4 regions of the Massilia sp. KIM genome follow, and region 2 is predicted to be linked to each of the others. Evidence: predicted binding sites of a transcription regulator. Region 2 holds the regulator's gene; each other region holds the start of a gene.
The links. Region 2 encodes sigma-54, which starts transcription at its own class of promoters, with help from an activator protein. Its sites were predicted from a motif close to TGGCANGNAANCTGCTTT; they were not measured.

Region 1 (7,379 bases), on a different contig from region 2:
GCTGGTGCGCGGGGTGCCGCTGCTGCTGGTGGTGTTCTGGGTTTACTTCTTCCTGCCGGCCGTGACCGGCGTGAAGACGGGGCAGGCCACCACCATGCTGCTGGTGCTGGTGCTGTTCGACAGCATCTACCTGGCCGAGATCGTCGCCGCCGGCATCCGCGCGCTGCCCAAGGGGCAGCTGGAGAGCGCACGTTCGCTCGGCCTGTCGTATCCGCAGGCGCTGCGCCTGGTGGTGCTGCCCCAGACCTTGCGCAACGGGCTGCCCTCGATCGTGAGCCAGCTGGTGTCGACCATCAAGGCCACCTCGCTCGGCTATATCATCGGCCTGTCGGAAGTGTCCTTCATCGCCACCCAGGTCAACACCCTCGTGTTCACCCAGGCGGTCGAGGTCTACCTGATCCTGGCGCTGAGCTATTTCATCCTCTGTTTCGGCCTCTCGCGGCTGGCCTTCCTGCTCGAGCGGCGCCTGCAGCGCAGGGCCGTGCAGGCATCCTAAAGGACGCATCGCTATGATCGTGCTCGATCAAGTCAACAAGTGGTACGGCGACTACCACGCCCTGCGCAGCGTGAGCGCGCGCGTGGAGAAGAACGAAGTGGTGGTGGTGTGCGGGCCCTCGGGTTCGGGCAAGTCGACCCTGATCCGCACCCTCAACCGGCTCGAGGAGATCGACGGCGGCCGCATCGAGATCGACGGTCGCGACATCCATGCCAAGGGGCTGGACGTCAACCAGCTGCGCGCCGGGATCGGCTTCGTGTTCCAGCACTTCAACCTGTTCCCGCACCTGACGGTATTGGAGAACTGCACCCTGGCTCCGGTCCAGCTCAAGCGCGCCAGCGCCGCCGAAGCGCGCGCCTATGCGCTCGAACTGCTGGAGCAGGTGGGCCTCGCGCACAAGCGCGACGCCTATCCGAACGCACTCTCGGGCGGCCAGCAGCAGCGGGTCGCGATCGCGCGCGCCCTGGCGATGCGTCCGCCCATCATGCTGTTCGACGAGCCGACCAGCGCCCTCGATCCCGAGATGGTGGGCGAGGTGCTGCAGGTCATGCGCAAGCTGGCCCATGGCGGCATGACCATGGTCTGCGTGACCCATGAGATGGGGTTCGCGCGGGAAGTGTCGGACCGGGTGCTGTTCATGGCCGAGGGCGAGATCCTGGAGCAGGGTACGCCCGAGGCCTTCTTCACCCGGCCGCAGCACCCGCGCGCCCAGCAGTTCCTTGCGGACCGCAATGCGACCTGAAAGATGGTCGGAGAACAACCATTAGTAACCGCAATGCATCACAGTTTCAATTCTGAACACAGCTGTGGCATATACTGCAATGTTGTTCTCCGTCACGCGGTCTTCAGAGGAGAGAGCATAATGTCGACCCTTTGGAATAGGTGATCAAAAGAAACTTTTACCCGATTTGATTGAAACCGGTTGTCACACGGAATTTTTCCCCCTATACTCGGCTCAGCATCTGAAAAGGGCAAACTCCGCGAAAGCGGAGGACGCAAAGTCAACGGTCTAATGAGCCTTCGGGCTCGATGACGGCAGGACTGCCAGAAAACCGACCCGAGTGCCTGCTGAACGCATTGCGTTCGTGCGCCGTCGTGTTCGCTAGCAATCCTGTCCTTACTTATTGAACAGGAACCGCTAGCATGCACACCTCCACCACCTTCTCCCTGCACAAGACCACCGCGTCGATCGCCACCGCCATCCTGGCCCTGGGCTGGGCTGTAGGCGCCCAGGCGGCGCCAGGAGAAGAGTTCGCAAGAGGACGCATCCTGGTCGAGGCCAAGGCCGGCCTCTCCGACGCCGAATTCGACAAGGTCTTGAAGCTGCACGGCGGCGGCAAGAAGCGCAAGCTGGGCCAGAGCCGCATGCACGTGGTCGACCTGCCGCCCGGCCTGTCGGAGCAGGACGCTGTCGAAAAGCTCTCGCGCCGCCCGGAAATCAAGTTCGCCGAACTGGACCGCAAGGTGCAGGCAGGCGTGGCCGTCAACGACCCCTACATCGGCAGCGCCTGGCACATCGGCAAGATCGGCGCCCCGAGCGCCTGGGATCGCAGCCAGGGCGCCGGCGTGACCATCGCCATCCTGGACAGCGGCGTGAATATCGGCCACCCGGACCTGAAGGACCGCGTGGTGCCCGGCTACAACCTCTACGACAACAACACCAACGTCGCCGACGTCTGCGGCCATGGCACCGCGGTGGCCGGCGCCGCGGCGGCCAGCACCAACAACGCCCTCGGCGTGGCCGGCGTGGCGGGCAGCGCGAAGATCATGCCGGTGCGGGTCGCCTACCTGGACAGCACCAAGGGCTGCTGGGCCTATTTCAGCACCATCGCCAGCGGCATCACTTACGCCGCCGACCATGGCGCGCGCATCGCCAACGTCAGCTATGTCGGGATTGCCGGCAGTTCGTCGATCAAGAGCGCCTCGAAATACATGAAGAGCAAGGGCGGCCTGGTGTTCATCTCGGCCGGCAACAACAACATCGACGAAAACGTCATCCCGGATACTTCCTTCATCATCGTGTCGGCCACCGACAGCTACGACAGGAAGTCGAGCTTCTCGAGCTGGGGCAGCTTCGTCTCGCTGTCGGCGCCGGGTTCCGGCATCTGGACCACCAGCGGTACCAGCGGCTACTCGGCCTGGAACGGCACCTCCTTCGCCAGCCCGGTGGCCGCCGGCGTGGCCGGCCTGATGATGGCCGCGCGCCCCGACCTCAGCGGCGAGCAGATCGAGGCGCTGCTGTTCAAGACTTCGCTGGACCTGGGCGTCGCCGGACGTGACCCGGTGTTCGGCTACGGCCGCGTGAATGCCGATGCCGCAGTGGCCGCCGCTGTCGGCTACGTCCAGCCGGTCGACGCGAGCGCGCCGGTGGCCAGCATTGCCGCGCCGCTTGCCAGCAGCTCGGTGTCGGGCGTGGTGCCGGTGACCGTGAACGCCAGCGACAACGTGGGCGTGACGCGGGTGGAACTGAAGGTCAACGGCACGGTGGTCGCGGTCGACAGCGCCGCGCCCTACAGCTTCAGCTGGGATTCGAAGGGTGTCGCCAACGGCATGAACAGCCTGGTCGCCGTCGCCTACGACGCGGCCGGCAATGCGGGCGCCTCGGCGGCCGTGGCGGTCAACGTGGCCAACACCACCACCGTGATCGCCAAGGACACGACCGCGCCGACCGTGGCGATCAACAATCCGGTCAACGGCGGCAGCGTGAGCGGCACGGTGACGGTGAGCCTGAGCGCCTCGGACGATGCGGGCGCCGCGAATATCACCACCACGCTGCTGGTCGACGGCAAGGCGGTGGTGACCGGGAAGGGCGGCTCGCTGTCGTACAGCTGGAATACGCGCAAGTCGGGCCTCGGTGTGCATACCGTCTCGGCCACCGCACGCGACGCGGCGGGCAATGCCAGCACCAGCAGCGTTAGCGTCACCGTACGCTGAAGAGCGACCACCAGAGGGAAAAAGGCGCCCTGCGGCGCCTTTTTCGTTTACCGGCTGGCGTTCAGCGACGACGGCGCAGCAGCATGCCGGCCAGGCCGGCGCCCAGCAGGGCGAGACTGGCCGGCTCCGGCACCTGCCCACCGCCGCCCCCGCCACCACCCGGCTCACCCACGTAGACCCAGTGGCTCAGGCGCCCGATTTCACAAGTGGCCGCCGCCGGTTTCGGATCCTTGGGCGGCTTGCCTCCGCCCCCGCCTCCGGCCTTGGCAGTGGTGGTAGTGGTTGGGGCCGTGCAGTTCGGGGCCAGGCCGCTCACCTGCTCGCTGGTAAAGACCAGCTGCGTCAAGTCCTCGACGTTTTCAAAGAAATAGTGATCGGCAGTGCCCGCCGGGAAGGAGCCGGTGCCGAACTTCATCACGAAGAAGCCCGGCTGGGCAGGCGCCACGTCGATGACCCAGAAGCCGGAGTCCCAGTATGCGGTCGGGGAGTCATCGCGCACTAGATCGGCCTCGACGTAATCATTGCCGGTCAAGTCCTCGAATTCAAGTAAGAGATCCGGATTGCCGGAATTGCCGAGCAATTTGGAGCCGATGAGCTTATCCGCAATTGGAATGGCTTGGGCAGCGCCGCACAGCAACGCGCTGCCGGCGATTGCGGCGATTGCAGCGGCTTTGAGTTTGGACAACTTCATGACGATCCCTTTCAGACTTGTTGTAATGCCTGAAGCAATGCAAAGGGCATGCCATGTCACCTAAATACCTGAGTTTACGTAGGATTTGTCTTACGGTGACTCAACCGGATGTCGCGGATGTAAAGTAAACCGACAGTTACGACCCGGTTATTTCTTGGCGTCGGGAAACGCGATGGCCGTGAAATCAGAAACTCTCGTCTGCGCCCAGGTAGCGCCACTGCCCCGGCGGCAAGTCGCCCAGCTTCACGCGGCCGATGCGCACCCGTTTCAGGCCGATCACTTTCAGCCCCACCATGTCGCACATGCGCCGGATCTGGCGCTTGCGGCCCTCCTTGAGCACGAAACTGAGCTGGTCCTCGTTCTGCCAGCGCACCTTGGCCGGCAGCAGCGGCTTGCCGTCCATCCACAGGCCGTGGTTGAGCTTCTTGAGATCGGCGTCCGGCAGCTTGCCCGGCTTGGTGTACTGCACCCGCACCAGGTATTCTTTGTCGATCGCCGTGTTCTCGCCGATCAGTTGCTTGGCGATGCGGCCGTCCTGTGTCAGGACCAGCAGGCCGACCGAGTCGATGTCCAGGCGCCCGGCCGGCACCAGGCTGCGCAACTGGGTCGGGTGGAACTGCTCGGGTGAGGGATCCTCGGCCCAGCGGTTCTCGGGCTTGATCAGGGTGACCGCCGGCTTGTAGCCGTCCTCGGCCTGGCCGCTGACGAAGCCGACCGGCTTGTTGATCAGGACCGTGACGCGCTTGGACTGCTCGGCCGCCGCCTGGCGTTCGACCGTGATTTTCTGGTGCGGCAGCACCTTGCTGCCCAGCTCGTTGACCACCTTGCCGTCGACCCGCACCCAGCCCTTGGCAATCCAGTCATCGGCCTCGCGGCGGGAGCACAGGCCGAGTTCGGACATGCGTTTGGACAGGCGGAGCGGTTCGGTCATCGGTAATGCGGGTAAAAAAGAGAAAGGGAATCAGATCTTGAGCGCGTCCAGCAGCTCGGTCTCGAGCTGGACCTGGACGCGCGGGTTGTTCAGGGCGGCGCCGTCGATGAGGAAGACGTCCTCGACGCGCTCGCCCAGGGTCATGATCTTGGCGGTATGCAGGTTGATGCGGTAGCGGGTCAGCACGCTGGCGATCGCGTACAGCAGGCCCATGCGGTCGTTGGCGGCCACCGAGAGCACGTGGAACTGGCCGCGCTCGTCCGGGCGCAGGTCCACGGTGGGCGTGATCGGGAAGCTGCGCGACATGCGCGACAGGCGCCCGCGCGCCGGCGGCGGCAACGGCTCCTGGGACAGCAGCAGGGCGCACAGCTCGTGCTCGATGAGGCTGATGATGTCGCGGTAGCTGCCGGCGAAGCCTTCGGCCGTGACCAGGAAGCTGTCCAGCGCGTAGCCGTGGCGCGTGGTGTGGATCTTGGCGTCCAGGATGCTGAAGTTCTTGCGGTCGAAATAGCTGCAGATGCGCGCGAACAGGTCGGGCTGGTCCTTGATGTAGACCGCCACCTGCAGGCCTTCGCCGATCGGCGCCAGGCGCGCCCTCACCACCGGCTTGTCGCTGTCCACCTTGTCGTGCAGGGCGCGGGTCTGCCAGGCGATGTCGGAGGCGTCGTGGCGCAGGAAGTAGGCGACGTCGAGCTGGTCCCACAGGGCTTCGTGGGCATTGGCGTCCAGGCCGAACAGGCGCAGGGTGGCCAGGGCTTCGCGCTGGCGCGCGCGCAGCTCGCGGTCGGCCGAATGCGGCTCGCCGCCCAGCACCCGCAGGGTCACCTTGTACAGGTCTTCCAGCAGCTTGGCCTTCCAGGCGTTCCAGACCTTGGGACTGGTGCCGCGGATGTCGGCCACCGTCAGCAGGTAGAGGGCGGTCAGGTGGCGCTCGTCGCGCACCACCTCGGCGAAGGCGGCGATCACGTCGGGGTCGGACAGGTCCTGCTTCTGCGCCACCTGGGACATGGTCAGGTGCTGCTCGACCAGGAACACCACCAGTTCCGTGTCCTCCTCCGACAGCCCGTGCTCGACGCAGAACTGGCGGGCGTCGTCCATGCCCAGCTTGGAATGGTCGCCGCCGCGGCCCTTGGCGATGTCGTGGAAGAGCGCGGCCACGTAGAGCAGCCAGCGGTCGCGGAAATTGGCGATCAGCTGGCTGCAGAAGGGGTATTCGTGGGCGTGCTCGGTCATCGTGAAGCGGCGCAGGTTGCGCACCACCATCATGATGTGCTGGTCCACGGTGTAGACGTGGAACAGGTCGTGCTGCATCTGGCCGACGATCTTGCGGAAGGCCGGCAGGTAGCGCCCGAGGATGCCGAATTCGTTCATGCGGCGCAGCGCGTGCAGCAGGCCGACCGGGGCCTGCAGGATGCGGAGGAACAGGGCGCGGTTGCCCGGGTCGGCGCGGAAGGCGCTGTCGATGCGGGTGCGCGCATGCCACAGGGCGCGGGTGGCGCGCGCCGTCATGCCCTTGATGTCCGGGCGCTCGGTCATGGCGACGAAGATCTCGAGCACGGCCGAAGGCGTCTTCTCGAAGGTGTCGTCGGCGGCGATGTCGATCAGGCCGCCCACTTCGTTGAAGCGCTCGTTGATCGGCACCGGGCAGGCCGGGTGCGGGAACAGCTGGGCTTCGATGTTCTGCAGCAGGATGGTGTTGAGCTGGGTGACGGTCTTGGCCGCCCAGTAGTAGCGCTGCATCAGGTATTCGCTGGCGCGGCGCGCGTTCGGGCCGTCGCCGCTGGACGACAGGCCGAAGGTCTTGGCGATCGCGGTCTGGACGTCGAATACCAGCCGGTCCTCGCGCCGCTTTGTGTGCAGGTGCAGGCGGATCCGGATGTCCTTGAAGGCGCGCTCCTTTTCCATCAGCTGGCGCGCTTCCATGCGGGTGATCAGGCCGCGGGTGGCGAGCTGGCCCCAGGATTCGGCCAGGCCGGCGGCCTTGGCCACCCACAGGATCACCTGCAGGTCGCGCAGCGCCCCCGGGCTCTCCTTGCAGTTCGGCTCGAGCGCGAAGGCCGTGTATTCGTACTTGGCGTGGCGCAGGCGCATCTCGGCGGTCTTGGCCTGGAAGAAGGCCTGCGGGTCGAGGGCCTCGCGGTAGCGCCGCTGCAGCTCCCCGAACAGGGCGGCGTCGCCGGTCACCAGGCGCGCTTCCAGCAGGCTGGTCTGCACGGTGATGTCGGCCCCGGATTCGACCATGCACTCGTCCACGGTGCGGATGCTGTGGCCGATCTCCAGGCCCAGGTCCCACAGCAGCTGGACCAGGGCTTCCAGGCGCGCCTGGG
Region 2 (7,379 bases):
TTGGCCAGCCCGGCGATCAGGGCGAACTTGAGCAGCACCGGCAGCACCAGCAGCAGGAGCACCAGCCACCAGTGACGCAGCACCAGCTCGAGGTTGAGCAGCATGCCGATGGTGATGAAGAACAGCCCCAGCAGCACGTCGCGGAAGGGCTTGATGTCTTCCTCCACCTGGTGCTTGTACTGGGTTTCCGAGATCAGCATGCCGGCCACGAAGGCGCCCAGCGCCAGCGACAGGCCGGCCTGCTCGGTGATCCAGGCCGAACCCAGGGTCACCAGCAGCAGGTTGAGCATGAACAGTTCCTGCGAGCGGCGCTTGACCACCACCGTGAACCAGCGCCGCATCAGCTTCTGGCCGAAGAACAGCAGCAGGGCCAGCACCGCGGCCGCCTTGACCGCCGCCAGGCCCAGGGTGGCCGGCAGGTCTTCCGGGTTGCGCGCCAGCGAAGGGATCAGGATCAGCAGCGGCACCACGGCCAGGTCCTGGAACAGCAGGATGCCGATGATGCGCCGCCCGTGCTCGCTTTCCAGTTCCAGGCGCTCGGTCAGGAGCTTGACTACGATGGCGGTCGAGGACATGGCCAGCGCCCCGCCCAGCGCGAAGGCGGCCTGCCAGCTGATATGCAGGCTGGGTGAGAAATAGGAAGCCAGTTGTCCGAACAGCATCGCGGCCGCGATTGTCAATACGACTTGCGCGAGACCGAGCCCGAACACGATCTTGCGCATGGCCTTGAACTGCGCCAGCGAGAACTCCAGGCCGATGGAAAACATCAAAAACACGACGCCGAATTCGGCCAGCGCGTGGGTGGCCGGGCTGTCGTCAGCCAGGGCCAGGGCGTGGGGGCCGATGAGGACGCCGACGGCCAGGTAACCGAGCATCGGCGGCAGGTGCAGCATGCGGAAGGCGACCACGCCCAGGACGGCGCAGCCGAGGAGGAGAAGGGTGAGTTCAAGTCCCGAATGCATCGTCTTCGGCCCACCCCATGTTGTTGTTTGTTGCGTCTGGCAAGTTTTTTGCTTTCCCAATTCGTTTATACTTCCGGAATGAGTGTAACCCATGAAAAAACAATGCTGAAAAGTTTCGACGAGAGCCAGGCACGCCGCGTGCTCGAACTGGGCCGCGAGACCCTCGCCATCGAGGCCGACGCGATCCGGGCCCTGCATGCGCGCCTGGGCGACGACGACAGCTTCGTGCGCGCCGCCGAGCGCATCTATGCCTGCCAGGGCCGGGTCGTGGTCTCCGGCATGGGCAAGTCCGGCCACGTCGGCCGCAAGATCGCCGCCACCCTGGCCTCGACCGGCACCCCGGCCATGTTCGTCCACCCGGGCGAGGCCGCCCACGGCGACCTGGGCATGGTGACCCCGAACGACGTCTTCATCGCCATCTCGAATTCCGGCGAGTCGAGCGAGCTGCTCGACATCCTGCCGGCCGTCAAGCGCATGGGCGCCCAGGTGATCGCCATGACCGGCAAGCCGCAGTCGCGCCTGGCCCAGCTGGCCGAAGTCCACCTCGACATCTCGGTGGCCAAGGAGGCCTGCACCCTGAACCTGGCGCCCACCACCAGCACCACCGTGACCCTGGCCATGGGCGACGCCCTGGCCGTGGCCCTGCTCGACGCGCGCGGCTTCCGTGAGGAAGACTTCGCGCTCTCGCACCCGGGCGGCGCCCTCGGCCGTCGCCTGCTGACCCACGTGCGCGACGTGATGCGCAGCGGCGAGGCGGTGCCCAAGGTGGCGCCGGATGTGCCGCTGACCCGCGCCCTGCTCGAGATCACCCAGAAGGGCATGGGCATGACCGCCGTGGTCGACCCCGACAACCGCCCGATCGGCGTGTTCACCGACGGCGACCTGCGCCGCCTGATCGAGCGCGTCCAGGACTTCACCAGGCTGACCATCCGCGACGTCATGCACGCCAACCCGCGCCGCATCCATCCCGAGCAGCTGGCCGTGGACGCCGTCGCCGTGATGGAGGAATTCCGCATCAACCAGATGCTGGTGGTGGACCACGAGGACCGCCTGGTCGGCGCCCTCCATATCCACGACCTCACGCGCGCCAAGGTGATCTGATGCTGCCCCTCGCACACATGGAACGCGCGTCCCGCGTCAAGGTCATGATCTTCGACGTCGACGGCGTGCTCACCGACGGCAGCCTGACCTACGGCCCGGACGGCGAAGTCACTAAGACCTTCAACGTGCTCGACGGCCTCGGCATCCAGCTGCTCAACAAGACCGGCGTCAAGACCGCCATCATCAGCGCGCGCAATTCGCCCATCGTGGTCAAGCGCGCGGCCGACCTCGGCATCTCCCACGTCTACCAGGGCATCCACGACAAGCGCGTCGGCTTCGCCGAGCTGCTCCAGGCCACCGGCGTGAGCGCGGAGGAATGCGGCTACATCGGCGACGACGTGATCGACCTGCCGCTGTTCACGCGCGTCGGCTTCGCCGTCACCGTGCCCTCGGGCCACCCCGAGGTCCAGCACCGCGCCCACTACGTGACCCGCAACGCGGGCGGCAAGGGCGCGGTGCGCGAAGTCTGCGACCTGGTGATGCGCGCCCAGGGCACCTACGAACAGGCGCTCGCGCCTTACTTCGCCTGACGAGGTCCGCGCCATGGCCCCCTACGTCACCTCCAACAAGCGCACCGCGCACCGCTGGAAACTCCTGACCATCATGCTGACCGGCGTGTTCTGCGCCTTCGGCAGCTTCTGGCTGCTGCAGCTGATGCAGGAGGGCGATCCGGACGCGCGTCCGGGCGGGCCGCCCAACGAACCGGACTACATCGTCGAGAACTTCTCCTTCGTGCGCATGACCGCCAACGGCCAGCCCAGCTACGTGGTGTCGGGCAAGCGCCTGACCCACATCCCGGAAGGCGACGTCTCGCACGTCGAGGCGCCGGTCATGCGCGGGGTCGAGCCGGGCCGCCCGCCGATGACGGTCACCGCCGACAAGGCCCAGATCTTCCACGGCGAGCACCGCGTCGACCTGCTCGGCAACGTCGACCTGCAGCGTCCGCGCACCCCGCAGTCGGACGCGCTGCGCGTGCGCACCGAGAAGCTCACTGCGCTGCCGGACGAAGAAATCATCAAGACCGACCAGCCGATCGACATGCAGCTCGGCGCCTCCAGCGTGAAGGGCATCGGCATGGTGGCCAACAACGCCACCCAGAAGCTGCACATCGCCAGCCGCGGGCAGATCGTCTATCCGCCGCGCGGGCGCCAATAGAGCCTGCGCCAGCCAACTCCTGACCAGCACAATATGAAGAAACTACTCGCTGTCGCATTCCTCTCCCTGGTGTCGCTCACGGCCATGGCCGAGCGCGCCGATTCCCTCAAGCAGGCGGTGATCAACTTCGACTCGCTCGACGTCGACGAAGTCACCCAGACCCGCATCCTGACCGGCAACGTGGTCGTCACCCGCGGCACACTGGTGCTCAAGTCCGACCGCGCCCTGGTGAAGGAAACCCCGGAAGGCTACATGAGCGTGACCCTGACCGCGAACCCGGGCAAGGTCGCCACCTTCCGCCAGAAGCGCGACGGCGGCCCCGACCTGTGGGTCGACGGCCAGGCCCAGCGCATCGAATACGAAGAGCGCACCGAGGTCGTGAAGCTGTTCTCGAACGCGATCGTCAAGGAGCTCGAAGGCCAGCGCGTGACCAACGAGATCACCGCGCCCTTCATCGCCTACGACAACCGCAAGGAAGTCGCCACCGTGCGCAACGACGCCAGCGGCGAGAGCAAGGTCGGCGGCGGCCGCGGCACCCTGATCCTGGCGCCCAAGCGCGCGGCCCCGGCACAAGGCGCAACGCAGGGCGCGGCCCCGGCAGGGAAGCAGTGATGGAGGCCCGCGACTGCGGCAGCACCTTGATCGTCAAGGGGCTGCAGAAAACCTACGGCAAGCGCCTGGTGGTGCGCGACGTCTCGCTGCAGGTCGACTGCGGCGAGGTGGTCGGGCTGCTGGGGCCGAACGGCGCCGGCAAGACCACCTCCTTCTACATGATCGTCGGCCTGGTGCCCTCGGACGCCGGCAGCATCGACATCAACGGCACCGACATCTCGAGCCTGCCGATCCACCGGCGCGCGGTGCTGGGCTTGTCCTACCTGCCGCAGGAGGCCTCGGTGTTCCGCAAGCTGACGGTGGAGGAGAACATCCGCGCCGTGCTCGAGCTGCAGAAGCAGGACGGCAAGCCGCTCACCAAGGAGCAGATCAACGAGCGCCTCGACACGCTGCTGGCCGACCTGCAGATCGAGAAGCTGCGCGAGAGCCCGGCGCTGGCGCTGTCGGGCGGCGAGCGGCGCCGCGTCGAGATCGCGCGCGCGCTCGCCACCAATCCCCGCTTCGTGCTGCTGGACGAGCCCTTCGCGGGCGTCGATCCGATCGCCGTGATCGAGATCCAGCGCATCGTGCGCTTCCTGAAGGAGCGCAAGATCGGTGTCCTGATCACCGACCACAACGTCCGCGAGACGCTCGGCATCTGCGACCGCGCCTACATCATCAACCAGGGCGCCGTGCTGGCCTCGGGCCGGCCCGACGACATCATCGCCAATGAATCCGTGCGCCGCGTCTACCTGGGTGAACACTTCCGCATGTAGACATGAAACAGTCCCTGCAGCTACGCACTTCCCAGCACCTTGCACTGACGCCGCAACTGCAGCAGTCGATCCGCCTGCTGCAGTTGTCCACGCTCGAGCTGCACCAGGAGATCGAGCAGATCCTGTCCGATAATCCGATGCTGGAGCGCCTCGACGATCCGCTCGACCGCTCGGTGCGCCTGCTGGCAGATGGCGCCATCAATAACGCGCCGCCCAATGGCGAAGCGCCGGCCGCCACGCCCGGCGCGGCGGAAGGCGAGGCCGCGCCGGCCGAGCACGCCGACGGCGCGGACGGCGCCGCCGAGGGCGGCGAGCGCGAGCTGCACGATGGCGACTGGGGCGAAGGCGGCGGCGGACGCGGCGGCGACGACGAGGACGGCCGCCCGCAACTGGAAGCCAGCAGTGTCACCCTGCGCGAGCACCTGATGGAACAGGTGCGCACCACCGGCTGCTCGGCGCGCGACCGCGCGCTGGCCGAGCTGGTGATCGACGCCCTGGACGACAACGGCTACCTGGAAGAACCGCTGGACGAGATCCACGCGCGCCTGCCGGAGGAACTCGAGATCGAGATGGACGAGCTGCGCTGCGCCCTGGCCCTGGTGCAGAGCCTGGACCCGATCGGCGTGGGCGCGCGCAGCGCCGGCGAATGCCTGGCCCTGCAGATCCGCCGCATGCCCGGCGTGCCCCTGGTGACGCGGCGCCTGGCCCTCAAGATCGTCGAGGGCTACCTGAGCTGGTTCGCCCAGCGCGAATACAGCAAGCTCAAGAAGGCGCTGGACTGCGACGACGAGGACCTGCGCGAGGTGCAGGCCGTGGTGCGCGCCTGCAATCCGCATCCGGGCGCGGCCTTCGCGGCCAACGTCTCGGACTACGTGGTGCCGGACGTGATCGTGCGGCGCGCCAAGAGCGGCTGGGCGGTGTTGCTCAATCCGGACGTGATGCCGCGCCTGCGCGTGAACAGCCTGTACGCCTCGCTCATGAAGCAGGGGAAGTGCGAAGGCATGAACGCCCAGCTGCAGGAAGCCAAGTGGCTCATCAAGAACATGCGCCAGCGTTTCGACACCATCCTCCGTGTGGCAGAGGCCATCGTCGAGCGCCAGAAGAATTTCTTTTCGCACGGTGCGGTTGCCATGCGGCCCCTTGTTTTACGTGAGATAGCTGATACACTAGGTCTACACGAGAGCACAATTTCCCGTGTCACAACGCAGAAGTACATGCTGACCCCGCACGGCATGTTTGAGTTGAAATACTTCTTCGGAAGCCATGTCGCCACCGAGGCGGGGGGAGAAGCCTCTTCGACGGCGATCCGCGCGCTCATCGCGCAATTGACAGGAGCAGAAGACCCTAAGAATCCATTATCCGACAGCAAGATCGCGGAGATGCTCGGGGAACAAGGCATGGTCATTGCGCGCAGGACGGTCGCGAAATACCGTGAAGCGCTCAAGATCCCTCCCGTCAGCCTCCGCAAAGCCTTGTAACAGCGCTGCCCACTCCTGCCTTGTGCCTGGGCGGCGCGACATCTTCAAAGGAGTGTGTATGAACCTCACAATCAGTGGACACCATCTCGAAGTGACCCCCGCTATCCGTGAATACGTTCAGAATAAGCTCGAGCGCATCATTCGGCATTTCGATCAAGTGATCGACACCCATGTCTTCCTCTGCGTCGACAATCTCACTGAGAAAGAAAAAAGGCAAAAAGCGGAAATCAACCTACAGGTATCGGGGAAAACCCTGCACGTGGCCAGTGTCGCGCAAGACTTGTACGCCGCGATCGATACCCTGATGGATAAGCTGGATCGCCAGGTTCTGAAGCACAAGCAAATGCTCCGCAGTCATGACCACATGGCGCTGAAGCGCCTGCCGGAAAACGGCGACGTCGCTGCAGCCTGATCGGCCGCAGGGCACCACTAGCAAGGGCGTCTGAGGGGACGCCCTTTTTGCATCCGTGTTCTGTAAAATGCTTATCTTTTCAATCACAGAACACGCCATGACCGACCACGTCCTCACCCGTGTCGCCAATCGCACCGGCATCATCACCCTGGACCGCCCCAAGGCGCTGAATTCGCTCTCGCTCGAGATGGTGCGCGCGCTCACCGCGGCCTTGAACGCCTGGAAGGACGACGCCGGCGTCGCGGCCGTCCTCATCACCAGCAGCAGCGACAAGGCCTTGTGCGCGGGCGGGGACATCCGCTTCTTCCACGAGGTCGGCCACGCCACGCCCCAGGGCGGCAGCGCGCTGCTGGAAGACTTCTTCACCGAGGAATACGCGCTCAACCACCTGATCCACTTCTATCCCAAGCCCTACATCGCCATCATGGACGGCGTGGTGATGGGCGGCGGCATGGGCATCGCCCAGGGCGGGCCCGGTTGCGGGCTGCGCATCGTCACCGAGCGCACCAGGATGGCGATGCCGGAGGTGAACATCGGCCTGTTCCCGGACGTGGGCGGCAGCCACTTCCTGTCGCATGCGCCTGGGCAGCTGGGCAATTACCTCGGCTTGACGGGGCTGACCATCGGGGCGGCGGATGCGCTCTACGTGGGGCTGGCCGACGTGTTCGTGCCTGGCGCGGCGCTGGGCGAGCTGCATGCTTTGATCGAGGCGACGGCGGGCGAGGAATTGCCGGCGGCGATACGTGCGTTTGCCGCGCCGTTCGCGGATCAAGCCGGGGCGAGCGAGCTGGAGGCGCAGCGTGCGGCGATCGACCGGCACTTCGGGTCGGATTCGGTGGCGGCGGTGATGGCCTCGCTTGAAGCGGACGAGAATCCGTTCGCGCAGAAGGCGCTCAAGGCGATG
Region 3 (7,379 bases), on a different contig from region 2:
CTCTGCGGGGGCAGCTCGTCCACCTGCTCCAGGCTGGCGCAATGGGCGCGCACATCGATGCCGGTCGCCTCGCGCCCCATCGCCGCCAGCCGCCGCGTCAGGGTATTGCTGATCATGATCGCGCGCACCGGCGCCGCCGATTGCGTCTGCGCCTGTCCGCTCAGTCCAAGCATGGACTGCAGCTGCTCCCGCGTCAGCCCGGCCAGCACGCCGATCGCGTGACCCTGGTCGACCAGCTGCTTGAGCAGGCTGAGGCGGGCGACCTGTTCCGCCGAATACAGACGCTGTCCGCGCTCGGAGCGCTGGGCGTCCGACAGTCCGTAGCGCCTTTCCCACACGCGCAGGGTTTCGACCGGCAAGCCGGCCAGGCGGGCAGCTGCGCCCGTGCGATACATGATTCTGTCCTGTCCCGTTTTTAAAGGAGTGTCCATTTCCTATGTCCCGTTAATGAACCATAAAGTGGCCTAAGTATAGCGTCAAACGTTAGACAATGTCGCGCAATCTTCTTATATTGGCAATCAACCGGTTCACCGGCGTCTATCCACCCTTACCCCAGGAGTCAAGGATGAAAAAGTTTCTGATTGCCCTCCCCGTCGCCCTCGCCTTCGGCAGCGCCCAGGCGGCCGACATCGTCGACACCGCCAAGTCGGCCGGGTCGTTCAACACCCTCGTCACCGCCGTCCAGGCCGCCGGCCTGGTCGACACCCTGAAGGGCCCCGGCCCGTTCACGGTGTTCGCGCCGACCGATGCAGCCTTCGCCAAGATTCCCAAAGCCAAGCTCGACGCCCTGCTCAAGGACAAGGCCGCGCTCACCAAGGTCCTCACCTACCACGTGGTGCCGGGCTCGGTGAAGGCCGCCGACGTCAAGCCGGGCAACGTCAAGACCGTCGAAGGCAGCTCGGTCAAGGTCAGCGCCAGCGGCGGCAAGGTCATGGTCGACAATGCCAATGTCACCAAGACCGACATCGTCGCCGATAACGGGGTGATCCACGTCATCGACACCGTGATCATGCCGAAGTAAGTTTCTGCCGCTTGCCGCCGCCAGGCCCCCTCCTCAGCGGCCGCGCGGCGGTTTTTTATTGCCCATATTGCCATCCTGCCTTGCCGTGCGGATTTATGTCGCGTGGTACATTGATGGGCTACATATACGGCACAGTGCCGCGTATGGACATCATCAAGAGGATGGAATGAACTATCGTTTGCTGACGATGGCAGCCGCTATGCTGGCGGCCACCACCGCAATGGCCGCGCCGCGCGGCTTTACCGTCGAAGACCTGGTCAACATGGAACGGCTCGGCAGTCCGGCGCTGTCGCCGGACGCCTCGCGCGTGGTCTATACCGTGCGCAGCACGGACATGGCCAAGAACCGCGGCCACACCGAACTGTGGCTGGTCGACCTGCGCGCCGACAAGCCCACCCCGCAACGCCTGACACAGCACGCCTCGAGCAGCACGGATCCGGAGTGGTCGCCCTCGGGCGACGCCGTGTATTTCCTGTCGACCCGCTCGGGTTCCTCGCAGGTCTGGCGCCAGAGCGCCGCCGGCGGCGAGCCGGTGCAGGTGACCGACCTGCCGCTGGACGTGGACGCCTTCCGCGTGGCCCCGACGGGCGACCGCCTGGCTTTCAGCATGGCCGTGTTCCGCGATTGCGCCGACCTGACCTGCACCAAGGCGCGCCTCGAGGCGAAGGAAAAGGACAAGGCGACCGGCAAGGTCTACGACCGCCTGTTCGTGCGCCACTGGGACACCTGGTCGGACCACCGCAACGCGGTCCTGTTCTCGGCCCCGCTCGGCGCCAACGGCAAGCTCGGCGGCGCACCGGTCAGCCTCTCGGGCTCGCTCGACGGCGACGTGCCCTCCAAGCCCTTCGGCGACCGCGAGGAATTCCGCTTCAGCCCGGATGGCAAGACCATCGTGTTCGCGGCGCGCATCGCCGGCAAGACCGAGGCCTGGTCGACCAACTTCGACCTGTACACCGTGCCCGCAGCAGGTGGCGGCGCGCCTCGCAACCTGACCGCGGACAACCCGGCCTGGGACACCAAGGGCGTGTTCTCGCCGGACGGCCGCACCCTGGCCTACCTGGCGATGGCGCGTCCTGGCTTCGAGGCCGACCGCTTCCAGGTGATGCTGCTGGACCTGACCAGCGGCAAGAAGCGCGCGCTGGCGGCCGACTGGGACCGTTCGGTCGGCAGCATGCAGTGGCGCGCCGACGGCAAGGCCCTGATCGTGGACGCCGAGGACATCGGCCAGCACCGCCTCTTCTCGATCGATGTGGGCAGCGGAAAGGTGACGCCGCTGACCGACAAGGGGGCCATCGGCGCCTTCGACGTGCGCCGCGACACGGTGGCCTATACCCATGCCAACCTTGCCTCGGGTGCGCAGCTGTACAGCATGAAGCTGGGCGGCAAGGGAAAGCAGCTTACCGATCTGAACACCGAGCGCCTGAAGGACGTGCGCTGGGGCGAGTACGAGCAGTTCTCCTTCGCCGGCGCCAACGGCGAGACCGTGTACGGCCACGTGATGAAGCCGTGGAACGCGGAGCCCGGCAAGAAGTATCCGATCGCCTTCCTGGTTCACGGCGGCCCGCAGGGCAGTTTCGGAAATGGCTGGAGCTACCGCTGGAATCCGCAGGTGTATGCGGGCGCGGGCTATGCGACCGTGTTCATCGACTTCCACGGTTCGACCGGCTACGGCCAGAAGTTCACCGACTCGATCAGCAACGACTGGGGCGGCAAGCCGCTGGTCGACCTGCAGAAGGGCCTGGACGCGGCGGTGAAGAAGTTCCCCTGGCTGGACCGCGAGCGCAGCTGCGCGCTGGGCGCTTCCTACGGCGGCTACATGATGAACTGGATCGCGGGGAACTGGTCGGATGGCTTCCGCTGCATCGTCAACCACGACGGCGTGTTCGACACGCGCGGCATGGCGTATTCGACCGAGGAGCAGTGGTTCACGGACTGGGAGAACGGCGGGCCCTACTTCCAGGTGCCGGAGAATCATGAGCGCTTCAACCCGGTTCACCACGTGAACAAGTGGAAGACGCCGATGCTGGTGATTCAGGGGGACCTGGATTTCCGTATCCCGACGGCGCAGGCCTTGAGCACCTTCACGGCGCTGCAGCGCAAGGGGATCGAGAGCAAGCTGCTGGTGTTCCCGGATGAGAACCACTGGGTGCTGAAGCCGGCGAACTCGGTGCAGTGGCATCACACCGTGATCGGGTGGCTGGACCAGTACCTGAAAAAGTAAATGGCTGTAAACGACACAAGCCGCCCGAAGGCGGCTTGTGTCGAAGTCAATGCTGCCTAATTACGGTGCATTGTTCTTGGTGATGGCGTCAATCGCCGCGGTGTTGTCCGTGATGGAAGTGGTGTTTTCCCAAGCGACAGTCGCGTCGTTCACGGTCGGCGTCATGGTGATGGTCTGGCCATCGACGTCCGTCGCGATGCCGTCACCCAGAGTGACGGTCAGAACGCCGTTTTCCACGTTGATGCCCGCAACTTCCTTGGTGGCAACGAAATCCGCTGCTGCAACGATACCGCTGGCGCCGGCATCGCAGTTTTCCAGGCCACCGCCGTTCTCTTGAGCGCAAACGCCGACTGCGGTCTTGATCGAGGACACGGAACCCAGTGCCGCGCCGATCTTGGCCTTCACGGTGTAGCTCTGGTAAGCCGGGATCGCCACAGCAGCCAGGATGCCGATGATCGCAACGACGATCATCAGTTCGATCAGGGTGAAGCCGCCTTCGGCCTTCTTGGTTTGCATTTGTTTGAAGTTCATTTTCATCTCTCCGGTTGTGTGGTCAGGTGTCTTGTGCCGCTTTGTTGCCGCACTCATCTATATGCAACTGGTATGCCAGCCCAAAAAACGCTAATTTTATTAGCTCGGCTATAACAAAATCCTGTGCCAGAACAAAAATTGTCGGGTGGCGTGACAAAAATTGTCAGTTCCACAGGGCAATTTTTGTCAGTCGGACAGTTTTCGTCATGCCAAGCCGGAGAGATCAATAAAAAACGGGGAGCCGCAGCTCCCCGTTCTTATTGGCGATCAAAAGATCGTCGGATTACAGCATGGCCTTCAGCAGGCGAGCCATTTCCGACGGGTTCTTGGTGACCTTGATGCCGCAGGCTTCCATGATCTCCAGCTTGGCTTGCGCGGTGTCGGCGCCGCCCGAGATCAGCGCGCCGGCGTGGCCCATGCGCTTGCCCGGAGGCGCGGTGACGCCAGCGATGAAGCCGACGACCGGCTTCTTCATGTTGTCCTTGATCCAGTAAGCGGCGTTCGCCTCGTCCGGGCCGCCGATCTCGCCGATCATGATGACTGCGTCGGTGTCAGGATCGTCGTTGAACATGCGCATCACGTCGATGTGCTTCAGACCGTTGATCGGGTCGCCGCCGATGCCGACTGCCGACGACTGGCCCAGACCCAGGGCGGTCAGCTGGCCGACTGCTTCATAGGTCAGGGTGCCCGAACGCGACACGACGCCGATACGGCCCTTCTTGTGGATGTGACCCGGCATGATGCCGATCTTGATCTCGTCCGGGGTGATCAGGCCAGGGCAGTTCGGGCCCAGCAGCAGGGTCTTGGAACCGGCTTTGGCCATGCGATCCTTGACTTCCATCATGTCGCGGACAGGGATGCCTTCGGTGATGCAGATTGCCAGGTCCAGCTCGGCTTCCACTGCTTCCCAGATCGCGGCGGCAGCGCCTGCCGGCGGAACGTAGATCACCGACACGGTGGCGCCGGTTTCGGCCTTGGCTTCCTTGACCGATGCGTAGATCGGGATGCCTTCGAAGTCTTCGCCGGCTTTCTTCGGGTTCACGCCTGCCACGAAGGCTTCACGGCCGTTCGCGTAGTCGCGGCACATGCGGGTGTGGAACTGGCCGGTCTTGCCGGTGATACCTTGGGTAATGACTTTGGTGTCTTTGTTAATCAGAATCGACATTTTGTTTTCCTTCGCGAATTAGGCTTGGCCAGCGGCAGCGGCAACGACCTGCTTCGCTGCATCTTCCATGGTGTCTGCGGAAATGATCGGCAGGCCCGAATCAGCCAGCATCTTCTTGCCCAGGTCTTCGTTGGTGCCCTTCATGCGGACGACCAGCGGCACCTGCAGCGACACGGCCTTGGATGCGGTGATGACGCCTTCGGCGATCACGTCGCAGCGCATGATGCCGCCGAAGATGTTGACCAGGATGGCCTTCAGGCCAGGGTTCTTCAGCATGATCTTGAATGCTTCGGTCACTTTCTCGGCCGTCGCGCCACCGCCGACGTCGAGGAAGTTGGCCGGCTCGCCGCCGAACAGCTTGATGGTGTCCATGGTTGCCATGGCCAGGCCGGCGCCGTTCACGAGGCAGCCGATGTTACCGTCGAGCGAGATGTAAGCCAGGTCGAACTTCGATGCTTCGACTTCGGCCGGATCTTCTTCGTCCAGGTCGCGGTAGGCGACGATTTCCGGATGACGGAACAGGGCGTTGGAGTCGAAGTTGAACTTGGCGTCCAGGGCGATGACCTTGCCCGAGCCGGTCAGGATCAGCGGGTTGATTTCGGCCAGCGAGGCGTCGGTTTCCCAGTAGGCTTTGTACAGGCCTTGCAGGTTGGCGCGCGCGTCGGCGATCGAGCCTTCCGGCACGCCGATCTTGCGGGCGATGTCGTCGGCTTCAGCGTCGGTCAGGCCGATCTTCGGATCGATCACGACGTTGTGGATCTTTTCCGGGTTGCTGTGGGCGACTTCTTCGATGTCCATGCCGCCTTCCGACGAGGCCATCAGGACGACCTTCTGGCTCACGCGGTCGGTGACCAGCGAGACGTACAGTTCTTTCTTGATGTCGGCGCCTTCTTCGATCAGCAGGCGGCGGACTTTCTGGCCTTCCGGGCCGGTCTGGTGGGTCACCAGTTGCATGCCCATGATCTGGTCGGCGTATTCCTTGACCTGTTCCAGCGATTTGGCGACTTTCACGCCACCGCCTTTGCCGCGGCCGCCAGCGTGGATCTGGGCCTTGACGACCCAGACCGGGCCGCCCAGTTCCTCAGCAGCCTTGACCGCCTCTTCCACCGACATGCACGGAATGCCGCGCGGAACCGTCACTCCGAACTTTCGGAGGATCTCTTTGCCCTGATACTCATGGATTTTCATGCTGGCTTCCCTTCTTCTATTACTGATTGTGTAGAAATACGGTTGGAATTACGAAATTGAACAACGAATGCTAACCCGACACGGCTTTGATCGCCCAGCGTGGATAGTACTTGGCCACGGCCGGGCCGTCGCTGCGCAGGGCATGGCAACGGTCGAGCTCGAAGGGCCGTTCGGCCGAGTTGTCGTCGGCGCCGCCGCGGGTCGTAAAGACGTCGTCGGCGTAGGCCTGCAGCGCTGCGGTGGGCAGCACCTGGGCCAATTCGGTCAGATGGGTGCAACCGAGCACGCCAGCAAGGCGGTCTTTCAGGTGCAGCCGGAAGTGGTTCAGGAGCGACAGACCGACCAGCTTCTTGTAGGCGGGGCCGATGGTGTCGCAGAAACCGGGATAGGGGACCGCATCGGACGCGGCTTCGGCGTCGACGATGGTCAGGTCGCGGTCGATGGTGACGCGCAGCTTCAGGTCATGCACCGGGACGCCGCCGGGACGCTCGCCGGACGCGAGCGTGATGTCGCGCGTCTTGACGTCGCGGATGGTGGCGTCGAGATCCCACAGGCCATCGTCGCGCGCATAGGCTTCGACGGTGATGGCGCGCGTATGCCGGAGCGAGCGCGATACGGGAGGAGACAGGGGCATAAAAACCAATGCCGTCAGAGCGGCGGTTAGTGGTGCAGCAAGTGTGCTTCATGCACGTCGCCGCAGCTTCTACGGCAACAACCGCTCATGCGGCGCTGCTTAAACCACAAAAGTTTATCACACCAAGTTCAGCGTTGCACTGCAACAGGAGGCTTTTGGGGGAATGGGAGAGACGGCGGCGCGAGGTTATTGCTGAGTGGGCAATATTGCACTTGCGTGGTCGTCTGTGCGAAGGCGGGCAACGGGGTTTATGCGAGTGGCGACGGGCTAAGCTGACAAAATTGCAAGGAAACTTGGGTCCCCGCCTACGCGGGACGACGTGCTTGTGACCGTGGCCGGATGGTGCGTGGCGAGGGTGCCGTGGCCGGGATTGCGCGGTTTTTTGTGATCGGCTACGAAAGCCGCTGACGGGCGGTCGATGGAACTTGGGTCCCCGCCTTCGCGGGGACGACGTGCTTGTGACCGTGGCCGGATGGTGCGAGGCGAGCGTGCCGTGGCCGGGATTGCGCGGTTTCTTGTGATCGGCTACGAAGGTTGCTAACGGACAGTCGGTGAAACTTGGGTCCCCGCCTACGCGGGGACGACGTTCATGTGTCCGTGGCCGAGATGGTGCGAGGCG
Region 4 (7,379 bases), on a different contig from region 2:
TATCGGGCTGTTTCAGATGTTCGCTGATGTCCACGACCGGGACATCAGTCAGTTTCTTGCCTTCCTGGTAGGCGACGCAGTTGATCAGCATGGATGCGGGAAAAAACAGGCGGGTTGAGCCGATGCAAGAGCTTACACCATCGCCCGCCCCGCCCGCCTGCTCACTCGTCGCGTGCGCCGTCGATCCCCAGTTCCACGATCTTGCGGGTGATGGTGTTGCGCCCGATCCCGAGGCGCATCGCGGCGTCGTTCTTGCGCCCGTGGGTGTGCTTGAGCGCGGTGCGGATCAGGGCCGACTCGAACTGCCGTCCCAGCACGTCCATCACGTCCATCTGGCCGGCGCTGAGCATGCCGGCGGCCTGCAGCTCCAGCAGGCCGATCCAGCCCTCCGGCGAGATCGGCATGCCGGTCGGCGCGGCGCCGTTGCCAAGGCCCGCCGGGGCCAGGCTGGAGGCCCCGCCCAGGGTGCCGTCGGCCACCGGCACCGCCGGCTGCTGGCCCTGGGTCAGGTCGCGCGGCAGGTCCTTGATCTCGACGGTCTGGCCCGGGGCCATCACCGTGATCCAGTTGCACAGGTTTTCCAGCTGGCGCACGTTGCCCGGCAGTTCCAGCCCGGACAGGAAACGCATGGCCTGCTCGCTCATGCGCTTGGGCTCGACGCCCAATTGTCGTGCGCTCTGCACCAGGAAGTGGCGCGCCAAAATGGGGATGTCCTCGCGCCGCTCGCGCAGGGAGGGCAAGCGCAGGCGGATCACGTTCAGGCGGTGGTACAAGTCCTCGCGGAACAGGCCGTCGCGCACGCGCTGCTCCAGGTTCTGGTGGGTGGCGGCGATCACGCGCACGTTGGCCTTGACCGGCTGGTGCCCGCCCACGCGGTAGAAGTGCCCGTCCGACAGCACGCGCAAGAGGCGGGTCTGGAGGTCGAAGGGCATGTCGCCGATTTCGTCCAGGAATAGGGTGCCGTTCTCGGCCTGCTCGAAGCGGCCGCGCCGCATGGCCTGGGCGCCGGTGAAGGCGCCGCGCTCGTGGCCGAAGAGTTCGGATTCCAGCAGGTCCTTGGGAATCGCCGCCGTGTTCAGGGCGATGAAGGGCTGCTGGGCGCGCGGGCTGTGCTTGTGCAGGGCGCGCGCCACCAGTTCCTTGCCGCTGCCCGATTCGCCAGTAATCAAGACCGTCACGTTCGACTGCGACAGGCGGCCGATGGCGCGGAACACTTCCTGCATCGCGGGCGCGTGGCCCAGGATCTCGGGGGTCTCGGCCAGCTCGGCCTCGACGCTCGCTTCGCGCAGGCTCTCTTCCAGGGCGCGCCGGATCAGGGCCACGGCCTTGTCGATGTCGAAGGGCTTGGCCAGGTAATCGAAGGCGCCGCCCTGGAAAGAGGCGACCGCCGAATCGAGATCGGAAAAGGCGGTGATGATGATGACCGGCAGGCCCGGATGGCGGGCCTTGACCGCCTGCAGCAGGTCGATGCCGGATTCGCCCGGCATTCGGATGTCCGACACCAGCACCTGCGGCGTCTCGTGTTCAAAAGCGTCGAGGGCGTCGCGCGCGTTGGCGAAGCTGCGGGTCTCCAGGCTCTCGCGCGCCAGGGCCTTTTCCAGCACCCAGCGGATCGATGCATCGTCGTCGACAATCCAGATTGGTTTCATGTGTTCTTGCTTCCCGCAACATGGATTCAATGGAAGGACTGTCTTCTCCCCTCACCCGCCCGCTTTGCTTATGGCAGCGGCAGCAGGATGCGGAAATCCGTCAGTCCAGGCCGGCTTTCGCACTCGATCACCCCCAGGTGCTGCTGCACGAAGGTTTGCGCCAGCGTCAGCCCGAGGCCGCTTCCGCCTTCGCGCCCGGATACGAGCGGGTAGAAGATGCGGTCGCGGATATCGGGCGCGATGCCCGGTCCATTGTCGATGATATGCAAATCTAGTGCCAGCCCGTAACGGACCTTGGCCAGGGTGACCTGGCGCGCCACCCGGGTGCGCAGCACGATCTCGGCGTCGCCCGCGGCGATGCGTCCGGCCAGGGCCTGGGCGGCGTTGTGGGCGATGTTCAGGACCACCTGGATCAGCTGTTCCATGTCGCCGCGGAACTCGGGGATCGAGGCATCGTAGTCGCGCCGGATCGTCAAGCCTTGGGGAAACTCGGCCAGGATCAGGCTGCGCACCCGCTCGCAGACTTCGTGGATGTTGACGTCGCCCACGATATGGGGCTTGCGGTGCGGCGCCAGCAGGCGGTCGACCAGGGTCTGGAGGCGGTCGGCCTCCTTGATGATGACTTGCGTATATTCCTGCAGCTCGAGCAGGTGGTGGGGCGGCAGTTCGAGCTCGAGCAGCTGGGCCGCGCCGCGGATGCCGCCCAGCGGGTTCTTGATCTCGTGCGCCAGGTTGCGGATCAGTTCCTTGTTGGCCTGGCTCTGGTCGAGGATGCGTTCCTCGCGGTCGAGCTTGAGCTGCTGCACGTTCTCGCGCAGCTCGATCAGCAGCTCGCCCTCCCCAAGCGCGCTGACGATGCTGTTCACGTGCAGGGGCTCGCGACCGCTGCGCTGCAGGGTCAGGTCCTGGCGCAGGTCGGCATACTGGTGGGCCAGCACCTGGGAAGTCAGGGCCGCGAGTTCGGCGCCGTTGGTGAACAGCTCCGGCAGGCGGTAGCGCTGGAGCGACTTGAGCGAGAGTTCGAGGAGGTTCTCGGCCGCCGGGTTGGCATAACGCACCTGGCCCTGGCCGTCGGTCAGCAGCACGGCCGAGGCCAGCAGCTCGAGGCCGGCGTAGCGGGAGAGATCCTCGTCGCCGCTCATCGGATGTTGCCGATCTCGCGCCGCAGCGCCTCGACGTTGCGTTCGGTGCGGCTGATCTCGTCGCGCATGCTGGCCACCCTTTCCTGGTACTTGGCGTAGTTGCGTTCGTTGCCCTGGCGCTCGGGCTCGCCGTTGTTGAAATCGCGCTTGAGGTCGGCCAGTTTCTTTTCCTCGAAGCGCAGCTCGTCGTTCAGGATCTCGCGGCGTTCGTCGTCGCGGGCGCGCTGCTGGGCGCTGTCGACGCGCGGGAAGCTGGCCGGCGTCGCGGACGCGGGCGGCGGGCTGGCCGCACGCGCCGGGCCGGGCGCCGAACTGGTCGCCGGGATCGGCGCCGAGGCGCGCGGCGCGATATAGCCGAGGTCGAGCAGCTTGCAGCCGCGCCGGCTGGTGTCGGTGAACTCGATCCGGCCTTCGCCGTCGACGCATTTGTAGACCGGGGTCTGGGCCGCGGCCGCGTGGGAGAGCGCCAGTCCGGCCAGCACGGCGGCGCCGCGCAACATCATACTTGTCATTCGCATCAGAAACAGTTCTGCACAGGGAAGGTGCGCACAGTGTAGTGCAACGCGAGGATAACCGATCCCGCAAACAACAAGGGGAAAGCCGTGGCTTTCCCCTGCTTCGCGGCGCAGCCTTGGCATGCCGGCATGCCAGGGCTGCAACAGGCGAATTACGACGAGTAGTACATGTCGAATTCGGCCGGGTGCGGAGTCATGCGCATGCGCTGCACTTCCTGCATCTTCAGGTCGATGTAGGCGTCGATCATGCTGTCGCTGAACACGCCGCCGCGGGTCAAGAACTCGCGGTCCTTGTCCAGGGCTTCCAGGGCTTCTTCCAGCGAGGCGCACACGGTCGGGATCAGCTTGTCTTCTTCCGGCGGCAGGTGGTACAGGTCCTTGGTCGCGGCTTCGCCCGGGTGGATCTTGTTCTGGATGCCGTCCAGGCCGGCCATCAGCAGGGCGGCGAAGCACAGGTAGACGTTGGCCAGCGGATCCGGGAAGCGGGTCTCGATGCGGCGGCCCTTCGGGTTCGCCACGTGCGGGATGCGGATCGAGGCCGAGCGGTTGCGTGCCGAGTAGGCCAGCTTGACCGGGGCTTCGAAGCCAGGCACCAGGCGCTTGTACGAGTTGGTGCCCGGGTTGGTGATCGCGTTCAGGGCGCGTGCGTGCTTGATGATGCCGCCGATGTAGAACAGCGCGGTTTCCGACAGGCCGGCATAGCCGTCGCCTGCGAACAGGTTCTTGCCATCCTTCCAGATCGACTGGTGCACGTGCATGCCCGAGCCGTTGTCGCCGGCCATGGGCTTGGGCATGAAGGTCGCGGTCTTGCCGTAGCTGTGGGCCACGTTCCAGATCACGTACTTCAGGTTCTGGGTCCAGTCGGCGCGCTCGACCAGGGTCGAGAACTTGGTGCCGAGTTCGTTCTGGCCGGCGCCCGCCACTTCGTGGTGGTGCACTTCGACCGGGATGCCCATCGATTCGAGGATCAGCGACATTTCCGAACGCATGTCCTGGAAGCTGTCGACCGGCGGGACCGGGAAGTAGCCGCCCTTGACGGTCGGACGGTGGCCGCTGTTGCCGCCTTCGATTTCCTTGTCGGTCGACCAGGAGGCTTCATCCGAATCGATCTTGACGAAGCAGCCCGACATGTCGATCTTCCAGCGGACCGAGTCGAAGATGAAGAATTCCGGTTCCGGGCCGAAGTAGGCGGTGTCGCCGATGCCCGAGGATTTCAGGTAGGCTTCGGCGCGCTTGGCGATCGAGCGCGGGTCGCGGTCGTAGCCCTTGCCGTCCGACGGTTCGATCACGTCGCACTGCATGAACAGGGTGGTCTCTTCCATGAAGGGGTCGAGATTGGCGGTGTTCGGGTCCGGCAGCAGGAGCATGTCCGAGGCTTCGATACCTTTCCAGCCGGCGATCGACGAGCCGTCGAAGGCGTGGCCCGACTCGAATTTGTCGAGGTCGAAGTGCGACACGGGCACGGTCACGTGCTGTTCCTTGCCGCGGGTATCGGCGAAGCGTAAATCAACGAACTTGACTTCGTTGTCCTTAACCATCTGCATTACGTCTGCGGCGGTCTTTGCCATTCGGAATCTCCTAGTTGAAAAGGGGGTGTCGCCTGTGAAACGACCACTTGGCTTGTGTTAAAGCAGGAACCATGCCAAGTTCTGCGCATGAGCAAATGCGCAATTCGTTCTTTGGAAACGAGCGAGTTTACCCATAAAATTGCTGCAAGCGGATGTCTTGCCTATTTTTCAGGCTGCAATAGCCGCGCACCATCTTGGTGCAATCCATGCGCGACGCACCACGGCAGGGCAGCATACACTGATCCACGATGGTGCATCGCACCCTTTTGCTCGCACACGGACGGACTATCATGACTCCCGAACAAATTCTCGAAGCGGCAAACCAGCGTGCCACCGGCCAGCCCTATGCAGGCGCCGTGACGCCGCAGGAAGCCTTCGCCCTGCTCCAGGCCGATCCGCGGGTCAAGCTGGTGGATGTACGCACCAATGCCGAGCGCGACTGGGTCGGCCGGGTGGCGGTGCCGGACGCCCAGCACGTGGCGGTGCAGTGGGCGACCTACCCGGGCGGGGCGCCGAATCCCGAATTCGGTGCACAGCTCGAGCAGGTGGCGCGCAAGGATGAGGTGCTGCTGTTCCTGTGCCGCTCGGGGGTGCGCTCGCGCCATAGCGCGCGGGTGGCGACGGAGCTGGGTTTTGCCCAGTCGTACGACATTCTCGAAGGCTTCGAGGGCGATAAGGATGCCGAGGGGCACCGCAAGACGATTGGGGGGTGGTGCAAGGCGGGGTTGCCGTGGGTGGGGGCTTGAGGCGCTAGTGGCCGGTTGAGAAACTTGGGTTCCCGCCTGCGCGGGAACGACGGTCTTCTGGCTTGCCACTACGTTTACGTCGGTCTTTACCTCTAGCTGCAAAACCGTCATTCCCGCGTAGGCGGGAATCCAAGTTTGCTTGCAAACCTTCAGCGCATCACTGCGCCCCCACCATCACCCGCTTGCGCACGATATTGATATGACTGCGCAGCCCATACAGCGCATCCGCAAACGCCAGCGGAATCGAAATATGGTTCACGCTCTCCTCGATCTCATCGAGCCTGCGCAGCAGGTCCTTGCGCACCACTTCCTTCTTCTCCCCTTCCGCCCGCTCCAGCATCTGCTCCACCGCGCGCAGCTCGCCATACCAGCGGTAGATGCGCGACCTCACCCGCCACACGTACAGCGGCGGCACGATCTTCGATAAGGGAATCAGGAGCGCCGCCAGCGCCACCGCCACCACGCCCAGCCGGTCCAGCAAATTGGCCAGCCAGAAGCTCAGGTAGCGCTGCAGGAAGGGCGGCCCGTCGCGGTAGTAGCGCGCCGCCTCCGCCGCCACCGGGATCTCGGTGTACTTGGGCGAGGGGAACTGCCCCTGCTGCTGGAACCAGCCGGTCTTGCCGTGGATCTCGTGGGCCGCCTTGACGAACAGCCCCACCAGGGCCGGATGCAGCTCCTCGCGCGCGACCAGGGTCGCGGTGGGCGCGATCAGGTGGTAGTCCTGGGCCGGGATGTTGCGCCCCAGGTCGACGATCCCGCGCGGCAGCACCACGTGGGTCAGGAAAGGCAGGCGCCGGGTATAGGCCTCGGCCTGCGAGAAATCGAACAGCCGGATGCCCGGGGTCTGCAGCAGCATCTGGATCAGCGGCGCCTCGGGCGCGGAACTGAACACCAGGCCGTCGATGCGGCCCTCCAGCAAGGCCATGGTGGCCGGGGTGTTTTCCAGGTCGCCGATGCGCAGCGCGGCCGGATCGATGCCGTTCACGTCCAGCACCTGGCGGAACAGGCGCGGCACGCCCGTGCCTTCCGGCCCCAGGTTAATGCGCTTGCCCTTGAGGTCGGTGAGCTTGGCCACCCCAGCGCCCTCGCGCAGGAACAGCCAGACCGGTTCGGTGAACAGGCTGCCCAGCGAGACCAGGCCCAGGCGCGCGGCCTGCCCGTCCTCGGTGGAACCGCTTTGCACGAAGGCGATGTCGGCCTCGCCGCGCTCCAGGCGGCCGAGGTTGTCGAGCGAGCCGAGCGAAGGCTGGAGCTCGACCCGGATCTCGTCGCGCGCCAGGATCGCGGCGTACTGCTTGCCGAATTGCTCGTAGGCGCTGTTCTCCTGGCCGGTGGCCAGGCGCAGGCTGCGCGGCGGGGCCGGATCGACCCACCAGTAGGCCACCACCAGCGCCGCCAGCACCAAGAGGATGGTGGGGCCGGAGGCGACCAGCAGGTCGCGCAGCGACACGAAACTGAAGCTGCGCACCTTGGTGACGGCGCGCCCCACCACGCCCTTCCCGCTCAACGGACGCAGGCGCGGCGCGGGGCCGCAGGCAGGGGCAAGGGACCGGCCAGCACTTCCTCGCCCGGCGCGGCGCCGGTCTGGTCGGGTTTTGGCGGCGCCACCAGGCCCGGCACCGTGGTCATCGGGTTGCCGCCGGCGCCGTCGCCGATGATCGGCATCAGGCTCGGCGCCAGGTTGGCCAGCAACTGCACCGGCAGCGCGCTGGTGAAGTCGTAGTTGCCCGACTGCGGGCCGTGCACATAGGCGGTCATG

Region 1: a site for sigma-54 is predicted at 4,158-4,175, ahead of B0920_RS26120 (PEP-CTERM sorting domain-containing protein). Genes of this name have one in related genera too.
Region 3: a site for sigma-54 is predicted at 3,834-3,851, ahead of B0920_RS15790 (pilin). Genes of this name have one in related genera too.
Region 4: a site for sigma-54 is predicted at 4,934-4,951, ahead of glnA (type I glutamate--ammonia ligase). Genes of this name have one in related genera too.

The regions. Positions count from the first base shown of each region.
Region 1 is NZ_MVAD01000001.1:926,886-934,264, forward strand. It holds gene B0920_RS04130 (amino acid ABC transporter permease) at 1-496, shown strand, start outside; gene B0920_RS04135 (amino acid ABC transporter ATP-binding protein) at 510-1,238, shown strand; cyclic di-GMP riboswitch class I at 1,457-1,545, shown strand; gene B0920_RS04140 (S8 family serine peptidase) at 1,640-3,430, shown strand; gene B0920_RS26120 (PEP-CTERM sorting domain-containing protein) at 3,492-4,121, opposite strand; gene B0920_RS04150 (pseudouridine synthase) at 4,306-5,052, opposite strand; gene B0920_RS04155 ([protein-PII] uridylyltransferase) at 5,083-7,379, opposite strand, start outside.
Region 2 is NZ_MVAD01000003.1:202,639-210,017, reverse strand. It holds gene B0920_RS21200 (monovalent cation:proton antiporter-2 (CPA2) family protein) at 1-962, opposite strand, end outside; gene B0920_RS21195 (SIS domain-containing protein) at 1,041-2,063, shown strand; gene B0920_RS21190 (HAD family hydrolase) at 2,063-2,593, shown strand; gene lptC (LPS export ABC transporter periplasmic protein LptC) at 2,607-3,218, shown strand; gene lptA (lipopolysaccharide transport periplasmic protein LptA) at 3,252-3,830, shown strand; gene lptB (LPS export ABC transporter ATP-binding protein) at 3,830-4,585, shown strand; gene B0920_RS21170 (RNA polymerase factor sigma-54) at 4,588-6,063, shown strand; gene hpf (ribosome hibernation-promoting factor, HPF/YfiA family) at 6,122-6,475, shown strand; gene B0920_RS21160 (enoyl-CoA hydratase/isomerase family protein) at 6,573-7,379, shown strand, end outside.
Region 3 is NZ_MVAD01000002.1:227,891-235,269, reverse strand. It holds gene B0920_RS15805 (MerR family transcriptional regulator) at 1-395, opposite strand, end outside; gene B0920_RS15800 (fasciclin domain-containing protein) at 566-1,021, shown strand; gene B0920_RS15795 (S9 family peptidase) at 1,188-3,242, shown strand; gene B0920_RS15790 (pilin) at 3,303-3,773, opposite strand; gene sucD (succinate--CoA ligase subunit alpha) at 4,057-4,938, opposite strand; gene sucC (ADP-forming succinate--CoA ligase subunit beta) at 4,957-6,126, opposite strand; gene B0920_RS15775 (DUF2889 domain-containing protein) at 6,197-6,760, opposite strand.
Region 4 is NZ_MVAD01000001.1:2,930,850-2,938,228, forward strand. It holds gene corA (magnesium/cobalt transporter CorA) at 1-91, opposite strand, end outside; gene ntrC (nitrogen regulation protein NR(I)) at 162-1,649, opposite strand; gene glnL (nitrogen regulation protein NR(II)) at 1,718-2,791, opposite strand; gene B0920_RS12750 (DUF4124 domain-containing protein) at 2,788-3,303, opposite strand; gene glnA (type I glutamate--ammonia ligase) at 3,459-4,874, opposite strand; gene B0920_RS12760 (rhodanese-like domain-containing protein) at 5,165-5,620, shown strand; gene B0920_RS12765 (TAXI family TRAP transporter solute-binding subunit) at 5,778-7,127, opposite strand; gene B0920_RS12770 (transglycosylase domain-containing protein) at 7,124-7,379, opposite strand, start outside.